DNA from 2 places in the Psychrobacillus sp. Z16_25 genome. Region 2 is predicted to be linked to the other one. Evidence: riboswitches for the same ligand, from Rfam matches in the RefSeq annotation. Region 2 holds a riboswitch; the other holds the start of a gene.
The links. Region 2 has a riboswitch for cobalamin ahead of AC1VU3_RS07505 (hypothetical protein). Riboswitches for the same ligand answer to the same signal wherever they lie in the genome.
Positions count from the first base shown of each region.

Region 1: linked by a shared signal. The riboswitch ahead of AC1VU3_RS11390 (ribonucleoside-diphosphate reductase subunit alpha) and the one ahead of AC1VU3_RS07505 (hypothetical protein) in region 2 are both predicted to bind cobalamin.

Region 1 covers NZ_JBXEOV010000010.1:167-5,287, reverse strand. The annotation lists gene AC1VU3_RS11400 (undecaprenyl-diphosphate phosphatase) at 1-343, shown strand, start outside; gene AC1VU3_RS11395 (DUF2569 domain-containing protein) at 457-936, opposite strand; cobalamin riboswitch at 1,080-1,259, shown strand; gene AC1VU3_RS11390 (ribonucleoside-diphosphate reductase subunit alpha) at 1,405-3,624, shown strand; gene AC1VU3_RS11385 (flavodoxin) at 3,612-4,067, shown strand; gene AC1VU3_RS11380 (ribonucleotide-diphosphate reductase subunit beta) at 4,039-5,070, shown strand.
Region 2 covers NZ_JBXEOV010000005.1:88,514-93,634, forward strand. The annotation lists gene AC1VU3_RS07485 (metal ABC transporter permease) at 1-66, opposite strand, end outside; gene AC1VU3_RS07490 (metal ABC transporter ATP-binding protein) at 76-822, opposite strand; gene AC1VU3_RS07495 (metal ABC transporter solute-binding protein, Zn/Mn family) at 836-1,756, opposite strand; gene AC1VU3_RS07500 (serine hydrolase) at 2,143-2,952, shown strand; gene AC1VU3_RS07505 (hypothetical protein) at 3,025-3,255, opposite strand; cobalamin riboswitch at 3,616-3,797, opposite strand; gene AC1VU3_RS07510 (FAD-binding dehydrogenase) at 3,835-5,121, opposite strand, start outside.

The DNA.
Region 1 (5,121 bases), on a different contig from region 2:
TGGGTTGATACAATGTCTATCTTTGTGGCCAGGTTTTTCAAGATCAGGCTCTACTATTTCGGGTGGGGTTCTATTGGGGATGAATCATAAGACTGCGGCAGACTTCACGTTTATCATGGCAGTGCCTATTATGGCAGGTGCTAGCTTCCTATCACTGGTGAAAAACTGGGAGTACATGGATTTAAATCATCTCTCGTTTTATATCGTAGGATTTGTAAGTGCATTTATCTTCGCTTTAATATCAATACGCTTCTTCTTGAAGCTGATTGATAAGATTAAGCTTACACCATTTGCAATCTATCGTATTGTTTTAGCGATTATCTTGGCGATTATTATTTTGTAAGTAAAAACGAAAGAGGCTTTGGAAATTATCCAAAGCCTTTTTATTTTGATGCCAAGTGCTTCCACGTAATTCCCCAAATGCTTGTCAGAGCAAAGAGAGGTGCTTGTGCTTTCTTATTCATTTACAAATGTATTATGGACACGCTTGGATACCATGAAATAGGCAATCCAAATAATGGACAAAACAAAGGAGGAAACACTGATAGAAGCTGACTCATTGTCCGTACTTACATTGTTAATGAGTATTGCATCAACGATATCCAATATCATACTAAGAATGAGATAGGAAATAATTGCTTTCGGGAAAAATTTTTTCTTTTTAAAGAAAATTATGATTAAATATATTGAAATAAACAATAAGAGAGCGTTACAAGCCATTTCGAAATAAATAGCTTTCTCAAAATGAGGGTGCACTTCTGGGGAGGTGACCACTTCTGTCCATTCACCAGAGTTGATTAATAAGAAAGATATGATAAAATATCCGACTGAAAATATTACAGTCAAAAACAAATATATGATAGGTAATAGCAGCCAACCTCTAATTCCTTTCGGTCCTTCCTCGTAATGCTCTTGCTCTTCTAATGGTTGAGTCATTTTATTCTTCCTCTCTCTAAATTTTCCAATATCACTTTCCATTATATTGTAAACATAAATATTCTATAAGGAAAGACTTTCTTCCTATGTACAAGTTTAAACACTATATGTTAGGGTTATTAAGTAAATAAAACACAATATATTGTACTGATAGATGATTAGGTACCATTACGGTTTAATAGGGAATTCGGTGAAAAGCCGAAGCTGTCCCCGCAACTGTAAGTGTGGACGACTGTTGAAAATGCCACTGCGATTTATTCGTGGGAAGGTCAACAGGAGGAAGAAGCACGAGCCAGTAGACCTGCCTAGTCGTCGAAAAAGCAACACTTTCTTCGGGGGTTGAGAGGTGGGAGCGAGGACTTTTATAAATATGTCTTTTTGTTTCCTACTTTTAAACGTAAGCACTGACTCGGCCGAAGAGGCTATGGTTAGTGCTTTTTTTGTTGCTCAAATAAAGGAGGAGTTCATATGACAACGTCAATAAAAACAGAAAAAGCAGTGCAGTTAGACAAATTATCCAAAGAATTTGGAAAAGAGAAGCTTACCCCACTCCTGACCTATCAGCAAAAGTGGCTAGCAAGACATGATGACGACCATAGCTGGGCTCGTGATATGTCTCTTCATGCACTCAGCCTACTAGACGAGCAAAGCCCTTACTGGACATTTGTCGCAGCTCGAATTTATCTTTGGGATATTTATGAGCAAGTAGCTGATAACCGTAGAACAAATGTTGAAAAAGTATATCTTGGTTTCCTGGAAAATGTTAGAAAATTAAGTAATCGAGGGATTTATGACAGAAACATAATGGAATCCTACTCCGACGAAGAACTACAAGAACTGGCGGAAGTAATTGTTCCGGAAAGAGATAATTTGTTTACTTATATTGGCCTCAAAACCTTGCTCGATAGATATGTAGCAAAGGATTTTAATAAAGCGATTGTAGAGTTGCCGCAAGAGCGCTGGCTGGTGATCGCAATGACTTTAATGAAAGAAGAAACAGAAAAGCGGCTAGAAAAGATTAAAGAAGCATATTGGGCAATGAGTAATCTCTATATGACTGTAGCTACACCTACTCTTTCGAATGCAGGAAAGCCCCATGGTCAGCTATCGAGCTGCTTTATCGATACAGTGGATGATAGCCTTCAAGGGATTTATGACAGTAATACGGACGTCGCTACTCTATCCAAATACGGTGGTGGAATAGGCGTCTATATGGGGAAAATTCGTAGCCGTGGCTCTTCTATACGAGGATTTATAGGAGCATCAAGCGGAGTATTACCTTGGATTAAACAATTAAACAATACAGCAGTCAGTGTGGACCAGCTAGGGCAGCGACAAGGAGCGGTAGCAGTATACCTGGATGTTTGGCATAAGGACATCTTTACGTTTTTAGATTTACGGCTAAATAACGGAGATGATCGCTTAAGAGCACATGATATTTTCACAGGTATTTGTCTACCTGATTTGTTTATGGAAAAAGTAGATGCGAGAGAGGATTGGCATTTATTTGACCCACATGAGGTTCGTACAGTAATGGGATATTCGTTAGAGGATTTTTATGATGAAAAGAGAGGGAGCGGCTCTTTTCGTGAAAAATATACAGAATGTGTAAATCATCCGGAGCTATCAAAAGAGACCGTACCTGCAATTGAGCTGATGAAACGAGTTATGCGCTCTCAATTAGAGACAGGCGTACCTTTTATGTTTTACCGAGATGAGGTGAATCGTCGAAACCCGAATAAGCATGAGGGGATGATTTATAGCAGTAATCTATGTACAGAAATCTTCCAAAATCAAAGCCCGACCATTTCTGAATCCATACAGCTAGACGGAGACACCATTGTTACTCGGAGACAGGCGGGAGATTTCGTTGTCTGTAACCTCTCCTCTATCAATTTAGGTCGTGCAGTGCCGGATCACGTGTTAGAGCGGCTAATTCCTATACAGGTGCGAATGCTTGATAATGTGATCGATTTAAACATGATCCCAGTTCCACAGGCGGAGCGTACAAATGCTAGGTACAGAGGGATTGGCTTAGGGACGTTTGGTTGGCACCATCTACTTGCGATTAATAGTATTCGCTGGGAATCGGATGAGGCGGTAGAATTTGCAGATAAGTTATATGAAAAAATAGCGTATCTAACCATTAAGGCTTCCATGGAGCTAGCAGAGGAAAAAGGGGCCTATCCTTTATTCCCGGGGTCTGATTGGCAAACTGGTGCCTATTTCGACCAGCGTGGCTATGAGGATGATAAATGGATGGAGTTAAAGAAGCAGGTGGCAACATGCGGAATGCGTAATGGCTATCTCATGGCTGTTGCTCCAAACTCGTCTACTTCTATACTAGCTGGCAGTACTGCGAGCATTGATCCTATCTTTCAAAAATTTTATTCGGAGGAAAAGAAGGACTATAAAATTCCGGTAACTGTTCCGGATTTAAATAATGAGACTACCTGGTTCTACAAATCGGCTTATTTTATTGACCAGCATTGGACAATTAAGCAAAACGCGGCGAGACTGCGACACATCGACCAAGGGGTGTCCTTGAATTTATACGTGCAAAACACCATCAAAGCGAAGGATTTACTGGCATTACATTTAGATGCTTGGAACAGTGGCCTAAAAACAACCTATTATGTACGATCTACATCCGTAGAACTAATAGAATGTGAGTCGTGTTCAAGCTAATGAAGGCACTAATTTCTTATCTTAGTTATAGCGGAAATACAGAGGAAATTGCGGAGCTGATACGGGGCGGATTAGAGACATTTGGCTATGAAACAGAAATGCGATTCATAGAGGATGAAACGACAATTGACTATGTAGATTATGACCTTCTATTCATCGGGACATTTACCTGGGGGCGGGGGAGTGTACCGGATGAGATAGTTCCTTTTATTCGACGAATCAAGGAAAATCCCACCAACCTATATGTGTTTGGTTCAGGAGATACACAGTTTGGTGGTGACGCCTTGTTTTGTCGTGCGGTCGATCTCATAAGAAATTATGTGGGCTGTGCGTATCCAGGCTTAAAAATAGAGCAATCACCTAGAGGTAGCCAAGAAGCACTCGTAAAAGAATGGCTGGAAGGAGTAATAATAGATGCAAAGAGCAAAAACATTAGAGCCTAGAAATCCAAATAAATCTACAGGGATATTTGGGGGACAATCCAGTGGGATATTGAACTGGAATGACATTGCTTACCCACATTGGTACAAGATTTATAAGAGATTATTAGGGAACTACTGGCAAGCTGATGAAATCAATATGTCGAATGATGTAAAGCAGTTTAGAAATCTCACGAAGGAGGAGCAGGAGGCCTATCTAAAAATAATTGGTCTGCTTGCGACGCTTGACGGTCCGCAAACAAGAACAGCATTGCTGTTGTCCTTGTATGCAACGGATTCTTCGGTTCAATCCATTCTGGCAGTCATCGCTCAGCAGGAAGCTGTACATAACGAAAGCTATTCCTATGTGCTATCATCTGTTGTTTCCTTAGATGAACAGAATCGCTCCTTTGAATTTGGAAGGACAGATGAGATTTTATTGAAACGAAATAAAAATATAGAAAAATATTACAATGAGTTTGTAGCAAACCCTACACTTGAAAATACGGTCAAAACAATGGTTTATACAACTCTACTAGAAGGCTTGTTCTTCTATTCCGGCTTTGCCTTCTTCTACAACCTTGCTCGTTACAATAAAATGGTCGGCACCTCTACGATGATCAGCTATATTAATAGAGATGAATTAGAGCATGGTCGTTTTATCACCGAGCTATTCAGGGCGACCCTGGGAGAAAACCCAGAGATTCATACAGACGAACTAATTAGCTGGGTATATGAGCAGTTTAGAGAATCTGTCGATTTAGAAATAGAATGGTCTCATTATGTACTAGGAAAGATAGATGGTATTGATCTAGAAGAAATGGCCGGATACGTGAAATACCGTGCGAACAAAATGCTGCGCCTACTCGGACTTGAAGAAATCTATCCAGAGTATGTAGAGAATCCGATGAAATGGATTCGCGCCTATGCAGATAATATCGACGGCACTAAGACGGACTTTTTTGAGCAAAAATCACGACAGTATGTAAAAGTAAATGCAATTGATAATGGTTTTGATGAGCTTTAATGGTGGTATTCAGGGCGACCAACTAGCTAATAGCAGAGATTCCCTTGGCTA
Region 2 (5,121 bases):
AGCAGCAATACCTAATAAAATTGTACCTACTAAAACCCAGAGTAAGTTTCCTGTTATCACGGACATTCACCTCTCTCACTTGATGATGCTTTCTTTTGTCTGTTCCATAAAAAATAACTTTCCTCCGTATGCTTCCTGTAATTTATCCTTTGTAAAGGTTGTTTCAGTAGGTCCAGAAGCTGTTAAAGTTTGGTTTAATAAAATAATCCAATCAAAATACTCAGGAGCTGTTTGTAAGTCATGATGGACGACAAAAACAGATTTTCCTTGAGCTTTAAGTTGTTTCAGAATTTGTATAATGGTTCTTTCTGTAGCAGCATCTACACCGACAAACGGTTCATCCATAAAATATACTTCTGCTTCCTGTGCCAATGCTCTAGCCAGAAAGACACGCTGCTGCTGCCCCCCGGATAGCTGACCAATAGAACGGTTAGCATATGCCTCCATTCCAACTGCTCGTAGGCTCTCGAGGGCAATTTGTTTATCCTTTGCAGACGGTCTTCTCATTATTCCGACATGACCATACCGTCCCATTAGAACCACATCTATAGCGTTTGTTGGGAAATCCCAATCTACTGCATTTCTTTGGGGGACATAACCGACTTTGCAATCTTTAGGGCGAAGTGGCTTTCCAAGTATGCTCACCTCACCGGTTTTATTAGGGAGCTGGTTTAAAATAGCTTTTAACATCGTAGACTTACCTGCTCCATTAGGGCCAATAATTCCGGTTATTTTTCCAGCAGGAACTTCGACACTTATATCCTTGAGTACTACCTTTTCCTCATAAGCAACGGACAAATGCTTTACCTGTAATGCATTCATGATGTCTTCACTCCTATTTTAGTGAATCTACAATGGTATTTACGTTATGCTTATACATTCCGATATAAGTGCCTTCCTCTGTTCCTTCAGGTCCCATAGCATCTGAATAAAGTTCTCCGCCAATTTTTATGGAGTGTCCTTTTTCTTTTGCACCTTCAATCACTGAGTTCATTGCTTTATCGGATACACTTGATTCTATAAAAACAGCCTTAATATTTTGGTCCACCAAGAAATCTACTACATTCTGAATATCTTTAATACCATATTCGGATTCCGTGCTAAGACCTTGTAGACCACGTACCTCAAGGCCATTGCTGTTTCCAAAGTAATTGAAAGCATCATGTGCAGTTACTAAGACGCGCTGGCTCTCTTGGATTTCGCTCATTCGTTCTTGTGTCCAGTCTTTTAAGCTATCTAGCTCTTTAAAGTAGGCAGCCTCATTGTTTTGAAAGTCCTCTTCATTGGTTTTTATTTCATTTACCAATGTTTTGGTGATTTCTTCAGTAGCAAGCTTCCATAACTGGATATCGAACCAAATATGTGGATCGAACTGACCTGGATAGTTTGGGTCTTCCAATAACTGGTCTTCGGGCAATGCTTCACCGATTGCCACTACTACCTTATCTTTTTTCATCTTCTCAAAGATTTCACTCATTTTGCCCTCTAACTCTAGACCATTATAAAAAATCATATCTGCATCCTCTAATAGCTGAATGTCTCCTTGTGTTGCTTTGTAAAGATGAGGGTCTACCCCAGGTCCCATAAGTGACTTAACCTCGACATGTTCTCCACCAATGTTTTTAACAGCATCTGCGACTTGACCTGTAGTGGCTACAATAAGAGGCTTATCTGAATCAGCTTCCCCTACATTTTCATTACCGTTACAACCTACAACAAAAAATACCGCAACAAACAATAACCAAAGTTTTTTCACAAACAACACTCCTTTTCTTTTATATTAATTTATTTCCCGGAGGAAACTTTTAAAACAAAAAAATTTTTATTTCGTTATAACTATATTATTTCCTAAAGGAAACTTTTGTTCATAAGGTTAACACTAATTGTTCGACTTGTCAAAATAATCTATGTAGGTGGATGAAAAAAGGTGAACAAAACATCGCAATTTGGAAAAGAACTAGATGTAGCCTGACTTTAAGATTGGAAGAGAAGGAAGAGGGATGAAATGGATAAAAAAAGTAGACGTACTTTCTAGCTGACTAATAAAGCATACTGCCAAATTTTTAATCCCTGCAACACAATATACAAAATATTTTGATTATAATAAAGTTAGAAATAAAAATAGAAAAAGGGAGTGGAGCTGTGGAAGTATTAGTAGATAGAGTAAAGGACATTATTAAGCCTTCAAGAGGAACATGGGGAATTATTCTAGAAAATCTAGTCACCGGAGAAAAATGGGAGCTAAATAGCGAGGAGCTTTTTTATGCAGCAAGTGTAATCAAGGTACCAATTATGGCTTCCGTTTTTACGAAAGAAGAGAAAGGGAGTTTTTCATTAGATGACCCTTTCGTTTTGCGTAAGGAGGATTTAGTAGGAGGCTCGGGAGTTCTTCAACACCTAACACCAGGTACTTCCTTGCCAATACGAGATTTGGTCACGCTGATGATTATCCAAAGTGACAATTCTGCTACTAATATGTTGATTGACCTAATAGGAAAGGAAGCGGTTGTCTCTTTTATGAAGGAAGCTGGAATGGAGCTTAGCACGTTCTATAACAAGCTCATGATGAACAACCCAAATCCAAAAGGATATAACATGATAACTGCCGCTGATATTGCGATACTGCTAAAGAAAATAGCTAGGAAAGAGCTAGTGAGCGAGAAAGCCAGTGAGGAAATGCTACGTATTATGAAGAAACAGCAAATCCAAGACTGTCTACCGCAAATGTTTCCATCACCGTACTCCAATTATAATAATGGCCGCCCAGCTTGGAAAATGGCGCATAAAACAGGATGGGTTCCTGGAACAAGACATGATGTAGGAGTTTTATATGTAGGAGATAACCAGCTGGCGATAACGGTCTTATCGAAGGAAGAGGATGATCTTGTATCTAAAGCCATTTTAACTGAGATAGGAGCAGCTGCTTACGAATATCTAGCAAATAAAAGCTGAAGAAGGTGTAGTAACTACCAAGTTAAACGAAGAAAGCACTCACATCACAAGATAGTGGGTGCTTTCCATTTACTAAATCTTCATCTCAGCATCTTCTGTTTTTGATTCTCCAATTAGCTCATAAAGAACCTCCTGATAGGCATTCTGTAATTGAATAAGATTTGCTTCCTTTGTTAGCTCCTCAGAGTTTTGAATATCCTGTGCTAAGGAACTAAGTATCTTCTCTAAAGTAATCGAAGCATTCGTGACAGTGTTATAGAGTAGCACCTGCTTGAACTGCTCTTTGTATTCCTCTTTTGACATCCTACTTTCTCCTTTCCAATAAAGTGAAACTTTGATTGGTGGGGGTTTCTTTCATCCCCCGCCATTCATTAGTTGAACCAATCGGGCTTTTAGGGACAGTTGGTCTCCCACTTAGCTGTCTCATTTCTTTCGCCATCTTGAAGTGGGAGTCTTACTGTCCCTTAATGCGGGATAAAAAAAATCTTCCCCTTTAAAGAGGAAGATGTTCGTGAATAAGAATACGGCAACATATAAAACCATTTGGATAGGAAAGAATAGACTTCTTCCAAATCCATCTGTGAGTATACGGTTTGTCGTACCATGAATCCTTCAAGCAATAGCTTGACGATCACTGAACACCCCCTATCCGCGTAGGTTTTTGGTGTGTACTAAAATTAGGCAGGTCTCCTGGCTTATGGTCATTGCTTTACTTTCCCTTCCCATTACAAGTAACAGTGGTTAAAAGCTTGCTCCCATTTACAGTTGCGGGACAGCGTCGGATTCTCACCGAACTTCCCTTTTAAGTTCTTCTCTCGAAGAGCACCTAATTCTACACAATATGAAATTACATTCTTACTATATCATACGTTCGTTACTTTGTTATTTTAAATCGTGAAGTATGGACCGAGCTGCTTCTCTCCCTGAGAATAGGCAGCCTCCTAAAAAGGTGCCCTCTAGTGCTCGGTAGCCATGCATTCCTCCGCCACCAAAACCTGTTAGCTCACCTGCAGCATATAATCCGGGAATTTGCTTTCCGTCTTTATTTAACACATGACCCCCTAAATCCGTCTGTAGGCCGCCTAATGTTTTACGAGTCAGGATGTTCAAACGAACAGCAATCAACGGTCCTTGTTTCGGGTCTAATATTTTGTGGGGTGCTGCCACTCGAATAAGCTTATCACCAATATAATTACGTGCTCCTCTTAAGGCGGTTATTTGAAGGTCTTTCGTAAACTTGTTATCCATTTCTCGATCTCTTGCTACAATCTGTCTATGGACATCCTCATATGTTAGTAGAGTGTTTCCGACAAGTGAGTTCATTCCTGCCACAAGGTCCTTTAGATTATCTGCTACTATAAAATCCTCGCCCTTCTCCATAAATGCTTTAACAGGAGCTGTTGGACCTGGAAGAATACGCTTTAACACTTCCTTCACGCTTTTTTCTGTCAAATCAGGGTTTTGCTCTGAACCAGATAAAGCAAATTCTTTTTCGATAATCTTTGCTGTAAGAATGAACCACGAATAATCATAGCCGGTATCTTGAATTGCTTTTAAGGTACCCAATGTGTCAAAGCCAGGAAAGTTGGGGGCAGGGAATCTGTTCCCTTCTGCATCTAACCAAATAGAAGAGGGACCGGGGAGAATTCGAATGCCGTGATTTTCCCAAATAGGATTCCAGTTTTTAATCCCTTCCGTGTAATGCCACATTCGATCTTTATTCACCCAGCGTGCCCCGGCCCTTTCGCTTATCTCAAACATTCTGCCATCGACATATGCAGGTACGCCAGCAATCATATTTTTAGGAGGGGTACCTAACCAGGACGGCCAGTTTTGACGAACGAGCTCTAAGTTAGCACCGATTCCACCAGTAGTTAGGACGACTGCTCGAGCATTGAATTGAAAAGAGTCTATTACCTTTCGAGAGCTGGCTTCTCCTCTTTTCGCATCAGAGGGTTCAAGGACTGAGCCTTTAATCCCTATTACTCTCCCCTTATCTACAATTAATTCATCTACACGGTGCCTTGATTTATAGGTTACAAGTCCGGTTTCCATTCCCTTTCTTACGATTGCCTCAAAAGGCTGGACAACCCCGGGTCCTGTTCCCCAAACAATATGGAATCTAGGGACTGAGTTTCCATGCCCCTCCGCTAAATACCCTCCTCGCTC